Regions from separate parts of the Marinitoga sp. 38H-ov genome, predicted to be linked through region 3. Evidence: riboswitches for the same ligand, from Rfam matches in the RefSeq annotation. Region 3 holds a riboswitch; each other region holds the start of a gene.
The links. Region 3 has a riboswitch for cobalamin ahead of AS160_RS04980 (ATP-grasp domain-containing protein). Riboswitches for the same ligand answer to the same signal wherever they lie in the genome.
Positions count from the first base shown of each region.

Region 1 (8,694 bases), on a different contig from region 3:
ATTATTATATTTACCTTTTGAATAAAGTATATTAATATGCCCCAAAAGGCAATTTCTAATATTAACGACATCATACCAACAATAAAATACTTTAGATTATTGCTATATTTTTTATATAATCTCTTTCCTATAATCCCCATAAATGCAACAGGATGTATTTTCTCTGGCGGTTCTTCAAATATTAAATCTAACAATATAGAAAAAATTATTATTTTTAATTCCCTCCTGCTATTTTATATATTTTTTTTAATTCAATATTCTCCCTTACTATATTTGATAATTTGATAATTTCTTTTTCTTGAAATTCTTCATAGTCTTTAATATCATTTATTATATTCATATTTTTATTTTTTAATATTAAATTTAATATATATTTTCTAAATTCACCTGAATTAAAAATTCCATGTATATATGTTCCTATATATTTATTATCAATATTTAAAACGGGAGTATTTATATTACTTTCGCCAATATGAATTTCGTAACCATATATTTCAATTCCTTTATATTTACCTCTAAATTGTTTTGTTATTTTTTTATCTAACATTCTAGTTGTAAAATTAAAAAATCCAAAACCTTTTTCCTTTTGATATTCACCAATCTCTAAGCCATATACATCAATTATCTCCTTTCCCATAATTTGAAATCCTCCACATATTCCAAAAACTATACCTTTAAAACATTTTATTCTTTCAAAGAAACCTTTTTCTTTCATCCATCTTAAATCTCTTATAGTATTTTTACTACCAGGAATTATTATCATATCTGCTTCATCAATTTTATTAATATCCTCAATATACTCTAAATTCACATTTTCATCATAATTAAAAGGTGCAAAATCCGTAAAATTAGAAATGCTGGGAATTTTTATTACGTAAATATTTATTTTTGATTTCTTTATTTTTTTATTTTTCAACGAAGCTCCATCTTCGTCTCCATATTTTATATCTATCCAAGGTATAACTCCTAAAGTTGGAATACCTGTTAATTTTTCTAATTTTAATAAACCAGAATTTAAAAGCTTCTTTTCACCCCTAAATTTATTTATAATAAACCCTTTGATGTAATCCTTTTCATCTTCCATTAAATAATATGTTCCATACAATGAAGCAAAAGCTCCTCCTCTATCTATATCACTAACCAATAAAACATTTGAATTAACATTTTTTGCTACCCACATATTGGAGATATCTTTATCTTTTATATTTATTTCAGCCGGACTTCCAGCTCCTTCTATAATAATCGCATCAAATTTATTACTTAAATAATTAAATGAATCTATTATCACCTTTTTCATTTCTTTTTTATAATTTTCATATTCGCTAAAATGTATTGTCTTATATATTTTCCCCAAAACTATTAATTGAACCATACCATTACCTTGCGGCTTCAAAAGAATAGGATTCATATATACATTAGGTTCTGTTTTTGAAGCTATAGCTTGAATATATTGAGACCACGCAAATTCATTTCCATTAATATCAACATATGAATTTAAAGAAATATTTTGAGCTTTAAATGGAGATACATTTATTCCATCTTCTTTAAATATTCTACATAATGCAGTAACAAAAGTAGTTTTTCCACAATCCGATGAAGTACCTTGAATCATTATTTTCAAAATACCACTCCTCAGTATCTTCCGTTATAATTTTTATATTAATTCTAAAACTAGTGTATTATTTTTTTCTACAGTAGATTTAATACTAAATTTTATTTCTTCATTAAATATAGGTCCATCATATACAAATGTATGAAATTCACCATTTTCACCACAAGCATCTATTCCTATTTTTTTAAATTCTTCAACAAGATCAAAAGATAAATCTTTACCTAAATAATTTTCTATACCTATACCTTTTTTTATAGCAATAATTTTTGCTTTAAATCCTAAATTTAAAAATTCCAAAACTATATCTTCTCTCTCTCTTTGCCATAATGGTTCATATGCAACAACATTTTTTTTACTACATACATTATTCACCCAATCTAAATGCTCCTGAAGATCTATATCTCCAAAAATCCCTATACCCTCTCTCACATATTCTTCTAAAAAATCTAAAAAATTTTTTTCATAATCACCCCATGTACTACATTTAGTTATTAATTTTATATTTAAACTCTTAGATTGTCTTTTCAAAATATTTATATTTAACCCATGTGCTCTAGAATGAATACAATCTTCTGATAACATTGTAAAAATATAATCAATTTTCTTATATTTTTTTATCCCATAATATAATGCTAAAGTAGAATCCTTACCTCCACTCCATGAACTAAAAATTTTCATATTTTACCTCCTTAAATCTAAAACAAATTTTCCACAAAAAGCCCTTAGCTTTCGTGGAATAAATATATCTTATATAGGTATCCCGGCTTCCAGATCACCCTACTTTTCACGCCTTCCCAGTTTCCCAGTGGCATTAAGTGAATTTCGTCCCTGGTTACGGTTGCTGGGCAGCCTTGGACTTTCACCAATGTTCCCTATAATAAGATAATATTTTATTTACTTTTTATTAGATACTATATTATATCAAAAATAATATAAAAAATAAAATTACTCTTTATATATTAACAAATTTTAATTAAAGACAAATATAAATATATAAAAATATGTTTTTAAGGTGATATAATTATATAAGGTTAACTTTTTTATATATACATTAAATTTAGAGGTTGCAATTTAATAATTTTTCTTATGATTTTTTATCTTCTATTTCATTTCCAAATACTGTGAAAATAGGAATATATAGTTTTGAAAACAATCCTGCATATAACAAAATAGCGTAATCTTACCTTTCCGGAAAGAAAACATTATTGTAGTTGATAAACTAATATAGAATTAATAATCAAAGAGAAGACATTAAAACTATTGAGAATCGTAGAAAATGATAAGAAAACTGGAGAATATAGCGAATTAGCTAATTTAGACTATATTTTTATCGGAAAATTATTAAATTTAAGGGCATATTATAAAATTATTGTTAGGCAAAGAAAGTATATTCGTAAGAGATTTAGGATATTTGTATTCTATAAAAAATGGAGAAAATATTTGGATTTTTTCTACACATGTTATTAGAAATGATGAAGTTATATACTTTAGTAGTATTGATAATTATATTTATGCCATTAACGAAAACGGATAAAAACTATGAGATTACTATGCAGGAGATAAATTATTTTATTCAAGTGGAGCTATAAAAAATGGGGTTTTGTATATAGGCGGTGGTTTTACTAATAAATTATATGCAATAAGTATTATATTAGCAGATACTTCATGGCCAAAGTATATGCACGATAATAAAAATAATACGAATTTAAACTATTGAAATAAAATTAATAAAAATTATAAATAAGAATTTTTATCCCTTATAAACTCAACTACTTCATCATAATAAGGAATAGAATCAACACCACCTAATTTTGTTATTACCTTTGCTGCAACAGCATTAGCAAATTTTCCTAATTTAAATATATCTCTTTCACCTTTTATATAATTATAAATAATTGCTCCTGTAAATGCATCTCCACAACCTGTTGCATCTACAGGCGAAACATTATATCCAGGAATAATCATTTCTATATCATTATATTTTGCAATACAACCCTTTTCTCCTAATGTTATAAGTAACATAGCACCTTTTTTTAATGGTATTTTTTCTATTATTTTTTCTATGTTAGTATTTGAAAAAATATATTCCAAATCCTTATCACTCATTTTTACAATATCAACTTTTGATGAAATATATAAAAAATCTTGTATAAATTTTTCCTTATTATGTATTATAGATGGTCTTACATTCGGGTCATAAGATACAGGAATATTTTTTTCTAAAAAATATTCCATAAATTTCATATATGAACTTCTTGCTGGTTCATATATTAGAGATATAGAACCTATATGTAATAGTGAATAATCTTCTGGATTTATATTATATTCTTCATATTTCACATTAACATCAGCTGGATTATCCCTAAAAAATAAAAAATCTGGATTACCAAATTTATCTCTTGCAACATATGCTATTGAAGTTTTACAATTTTGTTGTATAATTATATTATCAGTGTTAATATTTTCTTTTTTTAATATTTCATATAAATAGTCAGAAAATTGATCCTTACCCAAACTCCCCAAAAATGAAACATTTAATCCCAATCTACTAATTGTGACTGCTACATTTAATGGCGATCCTCCAGCTTTTTTACTAAAAAGCTCTGTATTCTTTAAATTTTTCCCTTTTTCATTAGATATAAAATCTATTAGTATTTCACCTGAACATAATATTGGTTTCATAATATTCCTCCAATATATTTTCCATAATTCTTATGTAATTATATCATATGTTTATTTTTTTTAATATCAAGATAAATAATAGTTATATTTAGATTATTTAATTAACAATATTATTTTTAATATGTAACAAATAAGCAATCTTTAATTCCGATAAAAATGGTAGAATTTAAATGAATAGAATTAAAACAATTACAAAGAAGGAATAATTATGAAATTAAACTTAATTATAAGCAAAAACACAAATATATATATAAATCTAGCAATAGAAGAATATCTTTTAAATAAAGATATAAGGGATATATATTTATTTTTTTGGAAAGCTAAAGATGCTGTAGTTATTGGAAAACATCAGAATCCTTGGAGAGAAATTAATTTCGATTCTGAATATATTTTTAATGTAGCAAGAAGAATTTCTGGAGGTGGTGCAGTATACCATGATTTGGGTAATTTAAACTATTCTGTTATTGCTCCAAAAAATTATTTAAATAGCGATGATATTTTTGATATTGTATTAAAAGCCTTAAATAATTTAGGAATAGAAAGCTATAGAAATTATAAAAACGATTTAATGCATAAGGATTATAAATTTTCCGGAAGTGCATTTTGCATTAAAAAAAATAACTTTTTACATCACGGAACATTGCTAATTGATTCTAATATTAATAAAATAAAAGAAATATTAAAAATAAATCCTGCATTCAATACTCATGCAACTATTTCAAAACCATCAGAAATTATTAATATAAAAGAAATTAATAATTTCATTAATGAAGAAATTATTATTAATTATATATTTAATATCTTTTCTAAAAGACTAAAATTAAAAACTCAAAAATTAAACACTTGCTATTTTAAAGATAATGATTTAATTGAAAAACATAAATCTTGGGAATGGATATATGGTAGGACACCAAAATTTTCCATTCAAATTGGTGATAATAATTATCAAATAGAAAATGGTTATATTGTTTCAATTGATGAGAAAAAACTTGAAAATAAAATAAAATTTGATTTTAATAAATTAACTTTAAACGTTTAGGAGGCGCTTAGTATGAATAAAAATGATATTATGAAAAAACTAGGGGATCTTTTATCTGAAACTAAAACAGGTGTTTTGGCTTGGATTAACAAGGAAGGATATCCAGAAATGAGATGGATGTCACCATGCTTAATGCCATATAACAAAGAATGCACTTATGCTGTAACATTAGAAGATTTTCCTAAGGTTAATGATTTAAAAACTAATGACAAAATTCAATGGTTAATTCAAAACAAAGCTCTTACAGAAGTAATAAATATATATGGAAAAGTGAATATTATTGATGACGCATTATTTAAATCAGAAGTGTTAGAAAATTTATCTTCTAACTTAGTCGCGATATGGAAACTTGAAGATGATTCTGAATTTGTTGTATTAGAAACAATTATAGAAGAAGTAGTATATTACGATACCATGAAAGGTATTAAAGAAAGAATAAATTTTAGGGAGGAATAAGTATGATAAATATTAAAAATTATGATTCTAATCTACTTAAAGAATTATTATATAAAATGATATTAATAAGAAGATTTGAAGAAAAGGCTGCACAAGCATATGGATTGAAAAAAATAGGTGGTTTTTTACACTTATATATTGGTGAAGAAGCGGTTGCAGTAGGCTCTATTTCTAATTTAGATATGACAAAAGATTATGTTGCTGCAGCATATAGAGATCACGGACATGCTTTAGCCGCTGGATTAGATCCTAATTCATTAATGGCCGAACTATATGGAAAAATAACTGGATGTTCAAAAGGAAAAGGAGGATCTATGCACTTTTTTGATTATGAAAAACATTTCTTTGGTGGAAATGGTATAGTTGGAGCTCAAATACCTGTAGCAACAGGAATAGGTTTAAAAATAAAATATAATGAAGAAGATGGTGTTGTATTATGTTATTTTGGTGATGGAGCAATTCACCAAGGTTCATTTCACGAAAGTTTAAATTTAGCAAAAATATGGAATTTACCTGTTGTATATATATGTGAGAATAATCATTATGGTATGGGTACTGATTTTAGAAGAGTATCTGCAATTGATGATTTTTCTATTATGGCTGAATCATATGCAATGAAAGGCAAACAAGTAAATGGTATGGATGTTTTAGAAGTGTATGATGCTACAAAAGAAGCCATTGAAGTGGCAAAGAGTGGAACTCCATATTTGCTTGAAGCAAAAACATATAGATTTAAAGGGCATTCAATGAGTGATCCCGGAAAATATAGAACAAAAGAAGAATTAGAATTATACAAACAAAAAGATCCTATTGTAAGCTTTAAAGAATTACTAATAGAGCATAACGTTATTACAGAAGATGATTATATAGAAATGGATAAACGATGTAAGAAAATCGCTAAGGATGCTGCTAAATTTGCAGAAGAAAGTCCAGAACCAGATCTTAATGAATTATATACAGATCTTTACGTTTAAGAGGGAGTGAGAATATGTCAATTATAACTATGAGAGAAGCTTTAAGACAAGCTATGGATGAAGAGATGGCTAGAGATAAAAATGTAATATTAATGGGTGAAGAAGTAGCACAATATAATGGTGCATATAAGGTTAGTCAAGGGCTATACGATAAATATGGCGAAAAAAGAGTTATTGATACGCCTATTACAGAAAATGGTTTTGCAGGTGTTGGTATTGGTGCAGCTATGGCAGGATTGAGGCCAATAGTTGAGTTTATGACTTTTAATTTTGCTCTACAAGCATTTGACCAAATTGTAAATAACGCTGCAAAAATGAGATATATGTCTGGAGGGCAATTTAAGGTTCCTATAGTATTTAGAGGACCTAATGGGCCTGCTGAATTTTTAAGTTCTCAACACTCTCAAGCAACACAAACATTTTTTGCACATGTACCTGGATTAAAAGTTGTTGCCCCAGGAACACCATATGATGCAAAAGGTTTATTAAAGGCTGCTATTAGAGATGATAATCCTGTTATATTTTTAGAAAGTGAATTAATGTATTCTTGGGAAGGAGAAGTCCCTGAAGAAGAATATATTATTGACATAGGAAAAGCAGATGTAAAAAAAGAAGGTTCTGATATTACTATTATTAGTTATTCAAAACCATTAAGATATGTAATGGAAAGTGCTGAAATTCTAGAAAAAGAAGGTATTAATGTAGAAGTGGTCGATTTAAGAAGTATTAGACCTTTAGACGAAGAAACAATACTTAATTCTGTAAAGAAAACAAATAGATGTGTAATTGTAGATGAATCATGGCCATTTGTTAGTGTTGCATCACATGTGGGATGGTTAATTTCATACAAAGCATTTGATTATTTAGATGCACCTGTTGAATTAGTTACTTCAGAGGATGTACCTATGCCTTATAATCATAAGTTAGAATTAGCTGCACAACCATCTGTTGACAAGATTATAAAAGCTGTTAAAAAAGTTATGTATATTTAGGAGGACGATAATATGGCTGAAAAATTATATATGATAGCATTATCTCCTACAATGGAGAAAGGTACTATCATTAAATGGAATAAAAAGGAAAATGATTCTTTCACGGAAGGAGACGTTCTTTGTGAAGTAGAAACTGATAAAACTACAATGGATTATGAAGCTACAGATGAAGGAACAATTTTAAAAATATTAGTTCCTGAAGGCGGAAAAGCTGCTGTTGGAGAACCAATTGCTATCTTCGGAGAACCTGGCGAAGATATTTCCGATTTATTAGAAGATACTATTAAAGAAGAACCCACTAATGAAAGCGTTGTTGTAAAAGAAGAAATTAATGATAATTCTTTAAAAGATGCTACTGCCTCTAAAACATTAGAAAATGGAAATTTAGATAGAATAAAAATTTCACCATTAGCTAGAAAAATTGCATTAATGAAAAATATAGATATTTCTAAAATAAAAGGTACAGGACCTGGTGGCAGAATAATAAAAAGAGATGTAGAAAATTACGAACCTGTACAATCTGTGAAAGATATTAAAAAAGATTATACCCCTATACAAGTTGAAACAAGTGATGAAGATGTTGTTATTCCATTATCTGATAAGAGAAGAATTATTGGTGAAAGATTATCTCAATCAAAATATACAGCACCTCATTTCTATTTAACTGTCAGTGTTGATATGAGTAATTTATTAGAAAACAGAAAAATGTTAAAAAAGAAATACAACCTATCATTAAATGCGTTTATTATAAAAATTGTTGCTAATACCTTGAAAAAGCATAGAAGAATTAACGCTACATTAAACAATGATTCTATAATTGAATTTGGTAGAGTAGATATTGCATTAGCAGTTGCACAAGAAGATGGTTTGATAACACCTATTGTAAGAAATGCAGATAAAAAAGGTATTTTACAAATAGATGATGAATTAAAAATATTA
Region 1 covers NZ_LNGH01000002.1:102,027-110,720, forward strand. The annotation lists gene cbiB (adenosylcobinamide-phosphate synthase CbiB) at 1-212, opposite strand, end outside; gene AS160_RS00640 (cobyric acid synthase) at 215-1,612, opposite strand; gene AS160_RS00645 (diphthine--ammonia ligase) at 1,655-2,290, opposite strand; cobalamin riboswitch at 2,345-2,534, opposite strand; gene AS160_RS00650 (PQQ-like beta-propeller repeat protein) at 2,982-3,146, shown strand; gene AS160_RS00655 (carbohydrate kinase) at 3,347-4,294, opposite strand; gene AS160_RS00660 (lipoate--protein ligase family protein) at 4,503-5,333, shown strand; gene AS160_RS00665 (pyridoxamine 5'-phosphate oxidase family protein) at 5,346-5,789, shown strand; gene pdhA (pyruvate dehydrogenase (acetyl-transferring) E1 component subunit alpha) at 5,792-6,763, shown strand; gene AS160_RS00675 (pyruvate dehydrogenase complex E1 component subunit beta) at 6,778-7,755, shown strand; gene AS160_RS00680 (dihydrolipoamide acetyltransferase family protein) at 7,768-8,694, shown strand, end outside.
Region 1: linked by a shared signal. The riboswitch ahead of AS160_RS00645 (diphthine--ammonia ligase) and the one ahead of AS160_RS04980 (ATP-grasp domain-containing protein) in region 3 are both predicted to bind cobalamin.

Region 2 (8,694 bases), on a different contig from region 3:
CATGCAAAACAACAGCTGTATAAGCAGTTTTAGCTTCAAGATGAATACTCATAGATATATTTATATCTTTAAATGGTTGTTCATCCATATACATTTCTTTTAAAGAATTTAATACTTTCATATGTTGCTTTACCCATTCAATCTTTTTTCTACCGGAATCAATTAATTCCATATTATCCCCCCTAAGTTAATATATAATCATTATATCATTTTTTATAAACAATTTATAAACCCAGAGAAAATCTCTGGGTTCATTTAATATATGAATTTTCAACTACATATTCATCAACTAAATCATTATAATCATCTAACCAATATGCATTAGGATTTCTTTTATATATCATAAACTTACCAGCATTTTTTGGATCATGTGCTCTATGATATCTAAATATAATATGTTCTTTAGTTAAAGCAGCTACTTCAATTTTTCCAGTTTCATGGGACATAGCAAATTTAGCTCTTTTAGCAAGTCCTGATACATTCATAATAGCTTTTAAAAAGATTTGATAACCTTCTTCTATAGGAACTACAAATGGTTTATTACCAGCAACGGGTCTTCCTTGGAATACATAATATGGAGGTATACCTATAAATGACAATTTTTTAAATAATTCCATCAAGGTTTTCCAATCTGCATTAACTCCTTTTATTAAAGGTGTTTGATTTGCTAATATAGCTCCAGCTTTTAATAACTTATTAGCAGCTTTAATAGATACATCTGTTATTTCATTAGGATGATTAAATTGTGTCATTATATATATCTTCTTTTCATCTGTTGAATATTTTTTAATCATTTCTATTAAATCTGGATCTTCTAATATTCTGTATGGATTAAAAGCAAGCATTTTTGATCCGATTCTAATTATTTTTACATGGTCAATATCTCTAATTTGTTTGATAATATTTTCTAATTTCTTTGTAGATAATAATAATGGGTCTCCACCAGTTAATAATACATTTGTTATTTCCTTATGATTTTTTATATATTCTAAATCATCACTTACATCTCTTGCAACTTCTTCACCAACATTAATAAATAATCTTTTTCTAAAACAAAATCTACAAAATCCTCCACACACATCATTTACCAGAAGCAAAGCCGTATCTCTATATTTGTGTTGTAATCCTTTGCTTTTGGTATATGATTTTTCATTTGAAGCATCCAATTTACCCCATTCTTCCAACTCTTCAACTTGAGGTATAATTAATTTTCTAATAGGGTCATTTGGATCATTCCAATTAATTAAACCTAAATAATAATCATTTGCTCTAAATTTGTATTTTTCTGTAACTTTTTTTAATTCTTTTTTTTCTTCATCTGTTAATTGTTCCACCTTATCAATGTTTATAATATACTTTACACTCAATTCATCCTCCTCCTTTCAAATTTTATATATTAATTTTTATGCATTAAACAAAAAAAGAGACTCTTTTTAGAGCCTATATATTGGAATGATTTTGACATGATTTAAGATAATATATATATTAATTATATCATAATATTTTAATATCACAAAATATTTAATATTCAAAAATTACTTGAGGTTTATTTTTTGTAGGATGATAAGTTATTATACAATCAATATCAAATATTTCTTTCATTATATTTTTTGTAATAACATTTTCTGGTTTTCCAGAATATTTAATAATACCATCTTTAAATATATATATTCTATCAGAATATAATGAGGCTAAATTAATATCATGGAATATAGAAATTATACTTTTATGTTTTTCTATAGATTCATTTTTTACTATACGTATTAATTGTTGTGTATAACCTGGATCAATTTGTGAAACAAATTCATCTAATAATATTACATTAGTATCTTGTACTAAAGATCTTGTAAGCATAACTCTTTGCTTTTCTCCACCACTTAATGTATTATATATTCTACTTTTAAATATTAAAGTATTTGTTTTTTTCATTGTTTCATCAATGATATTAATATCGCTTTTTGAAAAAAAAGTTTCATGTGGTATTCTACCAGAAGAAATAATATCTTCAGCAGTAAAGTCAAAAGATGTAAAAAATTCTTGTGGTACAACAGATATTTCTTTAAATAATTCTTTTTTTGAATAATTTTCTATGTTTTTTCCATTAATAATAATTTCTCCATTATCTTTTTTTTCTATTAATGTCAATAATTTTAATACAGTAGTTTTACCTGAACCATTAGGTCCAATTATAGATACAAACTCACCCTTTTCTACATACAATTCATCTATATATAATTTAAAATTATTTCCATATGAAAAATTTAAGTTTTTAATCTCAATTATTTTCATATTTTTCTTCCTCTTTTCATAATATATATAAATATAGGAGCGCCTACTAATGATGTTGTAACACCTATTGGTAATTCTGCGGGTCTAAATAAATATCTTGAAAATAGATCGGCAAAACCTAAAAATATCCCACCGTATATAAAAGAACCGATAGTGGAATAATACATATTAGGACCAGTAATTTTTCTTACTAAATGAGGAATAATTAATCCCACAAATCCTATAATACCAGCCTTTGAAACAACAACAGATACAGCAAAAATATTTATAGTTAACACTAATAATTTAATTTTTTCTGGATTTATTCCAGAAAAAATAGATATATCATCGCCCATAGCTACAACTTCAATATGTTTTTTAAATATGAAATTAATAAAGATTTGTAAAGTTAAAAAAATAATTAGAATTAATATATCAGACCATACTATATTACCAGTACTTCCCATTAACCAAAAATTTACGTGTAGTAAATTTTGCCAAAAAAGTACTGTAAAAAGAGTTGATATAGAATTAAAAACAAACCCTACAATAACACCGCTTAAAATTAAAGAGACTACGGGAATCTTTTTTCCTTCTTTAGCAAGAGTAAAGGTAATAGCAGTAGCAATTAAAGCTGAAATAAAAGCAAAAAATTCAATTCCAAACGGTAAATCTATACCATATACGCTTTTTAAAGCTGTATACATTACAGCACCAAAACTTGCACCAGACGAGATACCTATAATAAACGGATCTGCAAGAGGATTTTTAATAATCATTTGAAAATCATTACCAGCTATTGCAAGAATAGCGCCTATTAGTATAGTTCCAATAACTCTTGGTAGTCTAATGTTAAATATTATCCTATTGTATAATACATTATCAGATTTATTTAAAAATGAGAGTATAACCTCATTAAAAGGTATTTTTACTGTACCTAATGATGTGAATAATATTATAGATAAAATAATTAAAATAATTCCGATAATAAGGGAAAAAATCGGGGAAAAATTCCCCGAAATTAATTTTTTCATTTATTTTCACTGAAGAGCTGATTAATCTCTCCTAATAAATCTATTAATTCTGTATTTGATAGAGATGCTTTGTTGCCATCAATAATAAATACTTTTTTGTTTTTTACAGCATTTATATCTTTAAATTGTTCCGCATTCATTATTAAATCATATGCTCCTTTGTCACCTGGATAATATCCTGGAACCAATATAATATCTGGGTTTTCTTTAATTACAAATTCAGGACCTACAGAAAACCAACCATTATTACCGGAATACGGAGCAGCAACATTAACTCCACCTGCATATATAATAATTTCATTTAAAAAAGAACCTGTACCACTTGTCCACATTTGAGAAACGCTTCCATATGCCATTAAATATAAAACTTTTGGTTTATCATTCCAAGAAAATGCATTTTTTGCAATATTTAACATTCTAGCTCTTAATTTTTGTGCGTAATCTTGAGCTGTTTTTTCTTTTCCTAATATTACTCCAATAAGAGATAAATCTCTAAATACTTCATTTAAATTGGTAGGGTTAACAACAAATGATTTTATTCCAAATTTTTCTAATTTAGAAACTTCACCTTCTTGGAATCCTCCTGTTAATAATACAACATCAGGATTTAAAGAAATAATTTTTTCCACATTTAAAGGCACCATTTTTCCTATTCTTTCAACGTCAGTAATGTAATTATCATAATCCGTAACTCCGACAACCCTATCTTTAGCACCAAGTTTTACAATATAATCTGATATAGAAGGAGCTGCGACAACAATTCTTTCAACTTCTTTTTCAAAAACAACAACTCTACCTAAATCATCAACCAATGTTATAGGTTGGAATGCAAATAATGATAATGAAAATACCAATAATACTGCTAAAATGACTTTTTTCATATAATCCCTCCTGTATAAAATTTATATCCATCTTCCTCTCGCGAGAAGATGGAGCAAATTCTTTTAAAGTAGGTCTCCCGGCTTGTGGATCATTCTACTTCCAGCTCCTTCCCGGAAAATTCCAGTGGCATAATGCTGGTTTCGTCCCCACTCACGGTGGCGCGACCGCAACGGATTTTCACCGTTTTCCCTTACACTTTAAAAGAATTTATTAAATTGTCTAATATATTATACCATAAACTTATAAGAAATTAATATAAAAAACCCCGAGATTATTCTCGGGGATTGAAATTAATTTGTAGCAATATTTCCAAAGTTTATCCAGTCTAAATCTTTTTCGAGTGTAAAAGCATATGGCGCACCAGTATCGCTTAATATTACTAAACCATTTTCACCATCTGCTACTAAGGTATAGTCATTTGTAACGTTCTTATAAATAGTAGAATAACATGAACCTTGAGTATTATATTCGGATGCAATATAATTATTATCACTATCGCTGTCTGAAGTAGAAGAATCAAAAACATCAGCATTTGTTAATTGTGTAGGATCATTTACGCGCATAACAACTACCCCTCTATTTCCAGCAGCTAGTTGATAATATTCACTTGCTCTTTGTTCAATTCCGGTAATTATAGCATCATCAAATTTAATTCCACCTCTTGAAGACCATGTGATTGTTATTGGAGGTCCAGCTGAATATGAATAATTAACAACATTTAATCCTTGAGTTCCATCAGCTACATAAACATCATTGTTTGCAGCATCAACGTATAAATCAAAAGCAGTTCCTGAAGTATTGTAATTTGGATGTGATGGAACTGGGATAGATGGATCATCAGGTATTGCTATATCAAGTAATACTATGCCATTATCGCCATCAGCTACTATCAATGCAGGATTACCTGAACCATCATAATCATCATCATAACCTATAGCCATAGCTACTCCTTTAGTGTCGAACTTTTTCTTAAATACAGGTTCTCTTGCATTAGTTTGATCTTTTATATCATATACTAATAAACCACCTAAACCATCTGCTACATATAGATATTCATTACCAGAAATATCAAAGGTTCCATCTACAGCATATGGATAAACATCATAAACATAGCCGTCAGTATCAATATTATATTTTGGAGATGATGGTGTACCAAAATTAATCATGTCAATATCAGCAGCATTCTCAAATGGAGTATCATTGTCACTATCATCAGCATTAATTACAGAAATGCCTTTAGGACCATTTGCAACATAAATTAAATATTCTTCATTACCTCCACCATCATCATGTTTAACATATTTAACAGATCTTGCATAACCAGGTGTTTTTATAGTTTTAATGAGTGTAGGATTAGTAATATTCACAAAATTTGCCCCAGCATCATAAATCTTAACGCCATTGTCACCATCAGCTACTATTATATATTGATTTTCTGCTATATCAACATCTCTAGCAACGGAGCCATTATCTAAAGAACCAAGTAATGATAAATTATTTACATCAATGATATTTAATCCATTATAATCGTCACCAATAAATCCAGTACCACCGTCAACGGATATACCTTTTGCATAACCTGCTGTATTATAAACTCCTTCATAAGACAATGTATCCTTTTTTAATTTAACTAATCCATTTGATCCATCAGCAACAAATACATATTCTCCTTGAACATCTATACCTTCTGCAAAACCTAATGTATTATATGAAGTAACCTCACTAGGATTTGTTTTATCACTTACATCTATTTTATAAACGCCGTTTTCTCCAGCAGCAACATAAGCATAATTTCCATCAACAGCAACATCTTTAGCTTCAATAGTACTTAGTGTTCCTAATAATACAGGATTTGAAAGATCAGAGATGTCAACTATAGCTAGCCCACCATTGCCTGCAGCAATATAAGCTGCTGTTCCATCTAATGTAATTTGATTTGAATCACCGCTTATAGCTAAATGCGATTTTAAAGATAATCCAAAAGTTCCTAAAGGGTTATCATTACCAGCTGTGTCTGGTGCTGAAGATGTAAATTTAATTATATATAATCCTGCTGAACCAGCTGCAGCTAATAAATAGTGGTTTGATCCATCATAATAATAAGCAATACCTTTAGCTTGATCTCCTAAATAGAATTTTGGCAAATTATTATCTTCTTCTAATGTCCAATTTGCCCCATCATAGTCATAATACAACACAGTTATTCCTTCGTTTCCTCTTGCAACACCTATATATTTATCATTAGTGCCATTAAACTTAACAATGTCATATACAAAACCTTCTATATCTAAAGAATTTTCTATTGAAGGATTTGAAGTGGTACTTACGTCAACGACAAATACTCCTTCATTTCCTCCGGCAATAAATACTTTATCCAAAGATTCAGTTGTAAAACTATATGTAGGTGTTTGATCAATTCCACCTTTTTCATCTTTTGCTACAGCTTTCCAATAATAAGTGGTTCCTCTTTCTAAATCTAAATTACTAGTGATTGATGATGTTAAATTCTGTTCTATTTTTGCCGTTGGATCCATATTATCAACTAATGTTTTTGTTGTACTTAAATAAACATCGTATTTTACAGTATCTCCATCAGGATCAGTTGCATCATTAAAATCCAATGCGATTGTTATTGAAACTCCCGTTTGACTATCTGAAGGATTAGGTGAATTTCCAGTAAATGATGGAGGTGTATTTTCAGATGGCAAAGATTTTGAATAATTTCTTGCAAAAATTATGAAATCATATAAATTTATTTTACTGTCTTTGATTGAAATGCTATATATTCCTTCCCAAGAGTCTAAAGGAGCTATCTCAGATGGATAAATATCAAATTCTTCATTGTAAATTCCATCACCTTGTGTTGAATCGTAATAATTCAAGAATAGCAAGAAATCATCAATATCTACTTTATTATTTTTTTCATTATCAGGAGTAGTAGGATCATCAAAATCACCTAATAATATAGGATCATATACAGCTATATCTCCAGTATGAGTGTCAACATTTATTTCGTTTAAATTATTATCCAATAAGGTTGCATTAACAGTAACGTTTCCTATACCCTTAGGATCTACATCCTTTGCAATGATATGTATTTTTATAATATCTTCATCAGATATACTTAAAGTTGTACCGTTTTGAGTTAAAAATGTAATTTTTAACTTTCCCGGAGTAATTATTGGATCTGATAATAATGTATTTTCAACAGAATTTAATAGTTCGATTCCATTAGTTCCTTTAGAAGTATCAATATCAATTAAACCGTTTGGATAAATTACATCTAATTGGAAAGTTTCAACATTAGAAATATTTTTTGCGTGTATAAATATTGCATCTTCATCACCAGTTCTTAATTTTATAGAATCTGAAACACTTAATCCATCTTCATACGGAGCAGAGGCTTTAGTAATAATTTTATTATTTTTTTCATCAAATAAAGCAGCCTCAGTGTAAAGTTTATTGTTTTCTGGATTTAAATATTCTTTTTTAACAGAAAATAAAAATTCGCCAGGAACAATATCTCTTTGTGCTTTTGAAAACATAACCACAGTTTTGTTTGAGTACTCTTTTACAAATAATAATGAGTTATTTTTGTCGTATATAAACGCATCTTTAGGTATTTTTCTATCAAATTCAATTTCTAAAGCAGAAGCATTTACTTTAGATTGAATCTTGTAATCGTTTCCTAAAGTTACGTTTACATGCGGAGTATTTAATAACTCAACTGGTACACTTTTAAAACAGCTCGAAAGAAGAAAAACTGTTAATAAAACAATAAAAAAAGTCAAATTTCTCAGTTTCATAATAACACCTCCATATATAAAATTTTCTATAATATATATCGTACATTAAAACAAAATCTTTAAATTTTTAATAAATTTTTATATTTATCACCTTCTTTCAAAAATTTTATTCATAAAATTTTTCATAAATATAGAATTTCATGAATTTATTTTATAGAAATAATACCAATATCTGTTATATCAACTGATAAGGTTTCACCATTAGAATTAATAATTTTAGTTCCATTGGTAAAGGATACTTCTGTATTACCTTTATCACCAATTGCTGTAAACTTAATTTTCAAAATATCACTATTGTTTATAGTATAAGGCGAGAATGATAAATTTGTAATTTTAACTTTACCGTTATTTTCATTAATAATTAAACTTTTACCTTGTAATTCACCAATTGCTTCAACAGATGATATTTGAATTTTTGTATTATCATATTTAATCTCAATGTCAAAAGCTTGCACATTTTCTAATTTTTGTCCATGAATAATTAATTCGCCTTGATCTCCTGAATTTACAAATGTGTCATTAAAATATAATTTTGGAGTTAGTGGACCTGTATTGTCCTTAATTGTAAATGAATATATTTCGCTAGAATTTTCACCACCATTACCATCTTTAGCTACAACCTTCCAGTAATATGTTGCTCCTAATTCAAGGTTTGAAATAGTTAATGATGTATCTGTTACATCTGTTATATAAGGTGTTGTAAG
Region 2 covers NZ_LNGH01000020.1:13,487-22,180, reverse strand. The annotation lists gene AS160_RS06680 (adenosylhomocysteinase) at 1-172, opposite strand, end outside; gene AS160_RS06675 (KamA family radical SAM protein) at 252-1,367, opposite strand; gene AS160_RS06670 (ABC transporter ATP-binding protein) at 1,522-2,289, opposite strand; gene AS160_RS06665 (iron ABC transporter permease) at 2,286-3,302, opposite strand; gene AS160_RS06660 (ABC transporter substrate-binding protein) at 3,299-4,183, opposite strand; cobalamin riboswitch at 4,233-4,399, opposite strand; gene AS160_RS06655 (hypothetical protein) at 4,475-7,990, opposite strand; gene AS160_RS06650 (hypothetical protein) at 8,137-8,694, opposite strand, start outside.
Region 2: linked by a shared signal. The riboswitch ahead of AS160_RS06660 (ABC transporter substrate-binding protein) and the one ahead of AS160_RS04980 (ATP-grasp domain-containing protein) in region 3 are both predicted to bind cobalamin.

Region 3 (8,694 bases):
TTTAAGTGCATTATATCAACTTTTAGGTTACCCAAATAGCTACTTAAAGCCTTTATTCAGCGATTATTCAGCAGAATTAGAAGTAGGTAAGGAAGTTTGGTATGCAGTATCTTCAGTATATGATAATGTTGAAACAGAAAAAACAGTTTTAGGTTCTGTTATTCCATTAGATACTTTCAATATTATTTTAGAAAATCCTACAGATGATTCAACTGGTGTTTCAAGAAATGTTGAATTTAAATGGAAACCTGATAAAACTTTAAGCGGCGAAGGAACAGTTACATATAATTATGGAATTTTTGTATATGACTGGAACCAAGCAGACAACGGATTAATGATTCCTGTTGAAAATGTTGAAAGCACAAACGCTTATGGAGATATAATTTCTGTTGAAAATTCAAATAGCGTATCTATTAAATTTACAGGAAATACTGCAGATCCAGATTATGGTAAAAAATGGTATTTATTCAATCCTTATTCATTAACAAAAGAATTATATCCATATGACAAATTAGAAGCAGGTAAATCATATAACTGGGGTATTAACATTGCTTATGCTGAAACTTTAGATAATGATAGTAGAGCATTATCTATTGCGGCAGATTTCAGGTATAGAGATAAAGCTTGGTTTATTGATAGATTAAGTTCAGGTATGGAACCAGATCTACATGCAGATTTCACAACCGAAACAAAGTAAGGAGGGGATATGATGAAAAAAATTCTTTTTATTCTACTTTCTTTAAGCTTGTTATTAATTAGCTGTACAAATTTTGATGTTAATAATAATATAAATAATGCAATAAAAGTTGAAAAAAATAATTTAATAGAAAAAAAGCTTAATACATTAAATAAATATGATTATTTTGAAAATCAATTAAACGTTGGATACAATGATATTGAATCACTAAATAAATTAGCAAATTATTTAAAAGCTGATATTGTTGTTAATATAGAAAAACTTAAGATTGCAAATTTAAGATTTAATTATTCAGTAGAAGAAGCTCTAAGAAAACTTTTAAACAAATCATTTGAAGGTATAAAATTCATCGAACCTAATTACAAAAGAAAACTAATTGAACCTGTAAAAAAAGAAACCTTTAAAGAAGAATTAGTAAAATCTGTTGCTTCTCCTGAAGATCCAAAAAATCCATTATATGAATTTCAATGGGCTTTAAAGAAATTTGATGCTAAAAAAGTTTGGGAAACCGCTACAGGTACAGGTGTTGTTGTTGCTGTTATGGATGGAGGATCAGATTCAAGTCATCCAGATTTAAATGGACAATACGTTACTGGTGTTGATTTCTATAATAATACTCTTATTCCAGCAAATACATCTGTACCATATGGAGATCATGGAACACATGTTTCTGGTATTATTGCTGCTAAAAAAGATGATAATTACGGTATAGCTGGATTAGCACCAAATGCAAAAATTATGGTTGCTCCAGTATTTGCTCCTAATTTTGTTGGAGATATATATGTGGCATATAATGCAGCGTGGGCTGTTGATAATGGAGCTAAGATATTACAAAACAGTTGGGGTGGTCCTGGATTTTCAGACACATTAAAAGCTGGTTTCGATTATGCTCTTGCTAATAATGTTTTAGTTGTTGTTTCAACTGGTAATACTCATATAGAAGAAAGTTGGGGAAGTCCAAATTCTTTACCTGGTATATTAGGTGTAGGTGCTAGTGATGTAAATGATAATGTTGCAGAATTTTCAACAAGAGGAGATAGCGTATCTGTATTAGCACCTGGTGTTCAAATATTATCAACTATACCTGTTGATAGCAGCGATGTTTCTCCATTGTATGGCCCATTTGCATACTGGAACGGTACTTCTATGGCATCACCATATGTTTCAGCTTTAGCAGCATTATTATGGGAAAAACATCCTAATGCAACAGCATATCAAATTAGAAAATTAATTGAAATGTCTGCTAAAGATGTGGATAAACCAGGATATGACACTAACTCAGGATACGGTGTTATAGATCCAAAAAAAGCATTATCATTGCCATTACCAGAAGAAAAAGGAGCTATGGCTATTGTTTCTGTTAAAGATTCATACGGAAATCCTTTAGCTGGTGTATATGTAACATTATATAGAGAAACAGGACCAAATTACTATGCAAGAACTGATTCATATGGTAATTGTGCTTTCTATCAAATAGACCCTGATACATATGATATTATTGTTGGAGGTCCAGATTTATTAGATTCTATAGTTTTAAGAGCTCAAGAACAATTATCCAAAACTTTAGAAAACGTTGAAATAAAAGATATGTCAGAATTAGATGATGTGCAAGTAATATCTGTAACTTTTGATTCTACATTTGAATTAAGTTTAACTCCACCTACAGCAACAGGAAATTATACATTAAAAATTTTAGATGCTGATACAAACGAAGAATTATTAAGTAAATCATTTAATGAAGCTACAACTGTTTCAAAATCAGACATAGGTACTCCTACATTCTATATTAAAGTTGAAAGCGATAATATGCCTGTTTTACCAGAACCAGTATTTGAAGATAATTTCGAATCAGGTATTTTAAAATGGAATACAGGAACAAATGCTGCTACAATAATTGATGATAATGGAAATAAGATTATTTCATTCCCTGATATTGATGATGATCAAGAAAGTTATATCTCAACAACTGTTACTCTTGATTCAGCAACATATGGTTATAAATTAGTATTTGATTATAAGGTATCTAGTGAAAAAGATTGGGATTTCTTATTCGTATATGTTGACGGAGAAACTGTATTTAAAGCATCTGGTGAAATCGATTGGACTACAAAGGAAATTAGTTTATCTGAAGGTACACATGAAATTAAAATAGCTTATGTAAAAGATGGTGCTGTTTCTGATGGTCAAGATACTGCATGGATAGATAATGTTAAAATATCCAAAATACCAGATGATTACTTAGATTATGCCGTTACTGGTACTGTAACTTTAAATGGAGAAACTATAAATATTTCTCATTCATTATATGATGGAAATATAGTTGATGATGATCCAGTAAATGAATTGCCTTGGAATGTTTTCTAGGTGAATATTTATGGATTTTAAAAGCATTTTATTAATTCTATTTTTAGCAATAATATCCTCTTTTTCATTTTTCATAAGCACAGAACATACTAATGAACCAATAAAATATGAAGCAGTAAAATACGAAATAGTTAAATATAATTTTAAGTCATTTGAACCAAATTTACAGATAATGGAAAAAGAGAATAATTTTTGGATATCTATTTGTTTAGGAGAGAAAAAATCTGGAGGATATGAAGTAAAAGTTAACTCCATAAAAAGAGAAAATGATAAGTTAATTATTGAGATTTCATCAAAACAAAATTCAAAATATGTAACCCAAGAATTTTCTTATCCAAGTTTAACCATTAGTATTCCAAAATTAGATATTAAAGTTGTTGAAGTATATATATATGAAGATAAAATACCTTTAATTATTACAAAAGATATTGAATAATAAACTCCCGAGATTTTCTCGGGAGTCTTTTTTATATAATTAATATCAATATCTTATTAAATATCACCATTCCAAGTAATGCGAATGGGTAGGTAGCTCCATAACCTATTGCAACTTCCTCTGAATCATTTGCATCTATTGCAGCTCCAAGACCTGGCGTACTTGTCATTCCCCCGCATATAGCACCAGATAATATTATCCAATTGATTTTCAATATATATTTACCTATTATTACTCCTAATACTATTGATATTATAGCTATAATAAAAGAGTAAAACATTAGACTAGCAGTTTGTGCATTTAAATTAATATCCCCAGATTTTAAACCTACAGAAGATAAAAACATTAATAACCCTAATTCTTGAATTGTTTTTAATATTTTTTTATTCATTCTAAAATCAAATATCCAAATCTTGCCTAATCTTCCTAAAAATAACGAAGACAATAACACTCCACCAGTAATTCCTAATTTAAAGGATATATAATTAAAATCAAAATTAATATTTCCTATTAATATCCCTATAATTATTATCAATGAATAGGCCAAAAAGTCAAATCCTTCTTCCTTATCCTTTTCAATTTGCATAATTTCTTTTAATTTGCTTTTTTCATCTTCAATATTAACTTTAAATATATACGGAAAAATATACATAGAAAGTATAACTGCTAAAACTCCGGGAATATATCCAAATGTATAACCCGAAATTATTTCTTTTTCAAAATTAGGTGCTGTTTCTAAAGCCGTTGCTAAACCAGGCGAACTTGTTAATGCTCCAGAATATAATCCAACAAATTCATATTTATTACCAAACTTAGAAAATATATATGTAGATATAAACCCTACAAATGTGATAAAAAATGCCATAATTAAAAACTTTAATCCATACTTTTTTATAATTTTATCCAAATCCTTTGATGCTATTAATCCAACTGAGGATATAAATAAAATTAAGGAAAACAAGAAAAATTGTTTAAAATCACTATTTAATTTATTCATTATTTCCATATTACTTGAATATAGGCTGGTAGAATACCAGCCTAATATTAATCCACTAAATAATGATCCAGAACTACCTAATTTAAAGTTTTTAATTTTTATCTTTCCAATTAATATTCCAAAAAATATTGATAAAAATAATAGCAAATATGAATTATTCATATTAACCTCCTAATTCTGGAATTTGGCTTATTACATTTACACCTATTTCTTTTAATTTCTTTTCTTTATATTCTATACTTCCTTCATATCCTTCAATAATTGCTCCAGCATGTCCCATTCTTTTACCTTTTGGTGCTGTTCTACCAGCAAAAAACACTTTTATATCTCCATTATATCCTTTTTCTAAAGCCTTTTCAATACCTTTTATTTCATCATTTCCTCCTACTTCACCAATAACAACAACCTTTTTTATATTTTCTTTCATAATATAATCAAATGCATCTTCTATAGAAGTACCTATAATTGGATCTCCACCTAAACCAATTCCAACTTTTATTCCACTAGAATATAATGATAAATAATTAGAAATTTCATACATTAATGTACCGCTTCTTGAAATAACAGCTATATCTCCTGGTTTAAATGCTCTTTCTGGCATTATACCAATTTTTGATATACCAGGCAAAATTACACCTGGACAATTTGGCCCTATTATTATTACATCATTATCCTTAGATATATTATATATATCTAACATATCTTGTTGAGGTATATGCTCTGTTATAATAATAATTTTTTTTACTCCTGCATTTATCGCTTCAAAAACCGCTTCTTTTGCATATGGAGCAGGAACAAAAACAATTGAAGTATCTACATTATGCTTTTTAACAGCATCGTACATATTATCTAACACTTCAACTCCATTTATATACTTTACACTTTTATTCTTTGAAACACCGCATACTATATTAGTTCCATATTTTAACATCTTTTCAGTATGTAATTTCCCGTATTTTCCTGTTATACCTTGAACACAAACTCTTTCATTTCCATTAATCATTTAAACTCACCACCTTGACTGCATCAGTTATCATACTATACATATCTTCATAATAATTCATATTATTCTCTTTTAATATTTTTTTTGCTATATCTTCATTTGTACCTGTTAATCTTATATACAATTCTATATCTGGGTTATTAGTTTTAAATTCTACTAAAGCCAAAGAAATTTCATCACATTTTGTTATTCCACCAAAAATATTTAATATTATTTTTTTTATTCCATAACTTTTTAATAATTCTAATGCTTGTATAGTTATTCCTTTTTCAGCACCACCACCTAAATCAAGAAAATCTGCTGGATTCCCTCCAGATAATTTTACAGCATCCATAGTTGCCATAACTATACCTGCACCACATCCAATTATCCCGATATCTCCATCTAATTTAACAAAGTGAAATGGATACTCATCTTCAATAAATTCTTTTGCCCATTCTTGTCTAAATATAGCATTATCATCTAAATGTATTACTATATCAAGTGCATATAAATTACCATCAACATCTTCAACTAAAGGGTTTATTTCTAATAACGTTAAATCTTTTTCCCTAAATAATTTCCTTAGATTAGGTAATATTTTTGATATTTTTTGTGGAATCTTGTCATGAAATTCATCAAAATTTGTTTTAATAATACTATCCTTATTATCTTCTATATCAATTCCACCTTTTTCAGAATACAATATACTAATATTCTTTTCTTCTCTGTCTAATATTAAAGAAATATAATATTCTTTTTGTATAGGTATCATTTTTTCTACTAATACTCCATATGGCTTTTCTCCTTTAATCTCCTTTTTCAATAATTCCTTTACCTTTTTCCTAAAATCATCTTCGTCATGTGCAAATAATACTCCTCCAGCCTTCATTCTTCCACCAACTAATACCTGAGATTTTAATACAGCTGGTAAAAACTTAATTTCATAATCTTCCCTAATCAAATATGATTCAGGGACTTTAATACCATAGTCCTTTAGAAAGGATTTGCCAACAAATTCATGAATCTTCATACTACACCTCCTAATATATATAAAAATTTCTCCCATATCGCCCTCGCGAATGGGAATACCTTAGGACTAAAGGTAGGTCTCCCGACTTCTGGATCATTCTACTCCCAACGCCTTCCCAGTTTCCCAGTGGCATTTTGTTGGTTTCGTCCCCAGTTACGGTGGCGGGGCCGTGATGGATTTTCACCATCTTCCCTTGCACCTTTAATCCGGAGGTATTTAATTAAATTTTCCTAAAATGTTTATTGGAATATCTATATTTATATTTTTTAAATTTTCTTCCTTTAAAGTTATTATTGCACATGTTGCTGGTCCAGCACTTTTATATAGATCAATATTATTATTAAATAAATTAAATTCTAAATTCCATATCTTGGATATTTCATTAATCTCATGAAAAATTCCTTTTGAACCCACAGGCACTATTTCATGTAAATAATTACTATTTCTTAAAGTTTTTAATATATCCAATCTAAGAATTTCTTTGCTCTTTAATACCTCTTCTCCTAATTTAGGCAAACCTATTAATACTGCAATGTCATCTTTTTCTGTTTTAAAGTTAATATTTTTTTCTTTAATACCTATAACTGTAATACCTATTCCTGTTTGTATTGTTGGAAAATTCTCTTCTGTACTTCCTGTAATTATTACATCTATATTTATTAAATCAATTGCTCTTCTTATTCCTTTTATAATCTCTTTCCCTGTATTATTCATTTCAACTGATAATGTATTTACAATTGTTATAGGCGTTGCTCCATATGCTATATTTTCACACAATGCTACATGTGCTCCATAATAACCAACAATATCTGGTGAAACTTTTACCACATCCATCTCTTTATTGCCAATAGCACCAGATGAATCACATGATATTATTAGTTCTTTATTTCCTAAATCTACTATTGTTAAATCTCTTACTTTGATTATATTTCCACCTCCGTATATCTATCAAATTTTATATATGAATATTTTTCCATAATATAATTAATTACTCCTCCATGTGTAACTATAATATATCTTTTATTTTTATCTAACTTTGATAAAAATTCATCTATTCTTTTAAAGAATGATGTATAACATTCTCCTTTTGGAAAACAGTATTTCCTATAATCTTCCATCCATAACATATATTCATTATAATATTTTTCTTTTATTTCTTCTATTGTTTTTCCATCAAAAATACCGAAATTTATTTCTTTCATTCTTTCATCAATAATAATTTTATTATTTAATACCTTTGATATTTCTAAAGCTGTGTAATATGCTCTGTACAATGGACTAGAAATTATATAATCAGCATATTTGTTTTTAAATATTTTTTTTAATACATTAATTTGTTTTAATCCATTTTCTGTAATATTATAATTACTCCAACCACTAAATATTCCTCTTATATTCGCTTCTGTTTCAACATGTCTTATTAATATTAACTTCATAATATACCTCTCAATATATATATACTTATTAAATAAAATGTTTGTGATAACTCAATTACTAATCCTATTGTATCCCCTGTCATACCATCTATTTTTTTTATTATTTTTTTAGTTATGAATATAACAAATATATATGATAATATTATTGGTAATAATATATATGGATTAAAAAACATTAATATAGGTGATACTATTAAAAAAGAAATAATAAATTTTTTTATATTTGAATGTGTTATAAATATATAACCCATTCCGTTATTTCTTGCATATGTTGATATAGATGCTGCTAATAATGCTGAACTTCTTCCGATAATTGGCATAATTAAAATATATATATAATTTATGTAATAACTAAAAATTAAATTTGTTAATATTAGCATTATTAAACCTATTACTCCAAACGTTCCTATTCTACTATCTTTCATTATTCTTAATATTTCTTCCTTATTTCTATTGCTAAATACTCCATCAAAGGTATCCGCCACACCATCTAAGTGAAGACCTCCTGTAATCCATATATAAAATATCCAACTTAATAATACATATATTGGTTTATTAACAGGAATATACGAACATATATACATAAAAAAACCTATAATTAATCCAATTAAAGGTAAAAAATACATACCTTTAGAAAAATCTTTTTCATTGTACTCAGTATATATTGGTATTCTGGTAAAAAAATTAAACATTAATATTATGCCTTTCATATTATCATCCCTTCAATTTTAAGGGTATTCCTGATATGG
Region 3 covers NZ_LNGH01000015.1:1,294-9,987, reverse strand. The annotation lists gene AS160_RS05005 (hypothetical protein) at 1-697, shown strand, start outside; gene AS160_RS05000 (S8 family serine peptidase) at 710-3,061, shown strand; gene AS160_RS04995 (protease complex subunit PrcB family protein) at 3,072-3,497, shown strand; gene AS160_RS04990 (hypothetical protein) at 3,529-4,656, opposite strand; gene AS160_RS04985 (CoA-binding protein) at 4,658-5,497, opposite strand; gene AS160_RS04980 (ATP-grasp domain-containing protein) at 5,490-6,509, opposite strand; cobalamin riboswitch at 6,563-6,727, opposite strand; gene AS160_RS04975 (AIR synthase related protein) at 6,726-7,412, opposite strand; gene AS160_RS04970 (histidine phosphatase family protein) at 7,433-7,945, opposite strand; gene cobS (adenosylcobinamide-GDP ribazoletransferase) at 7,942-8,655, opposite strand; gene cobU (bifunctional adenosylcobinamide kinase/adenosylcobinamide-phosphate guanylyltransferase) at 8,660-8,694, opposite strand, start outside.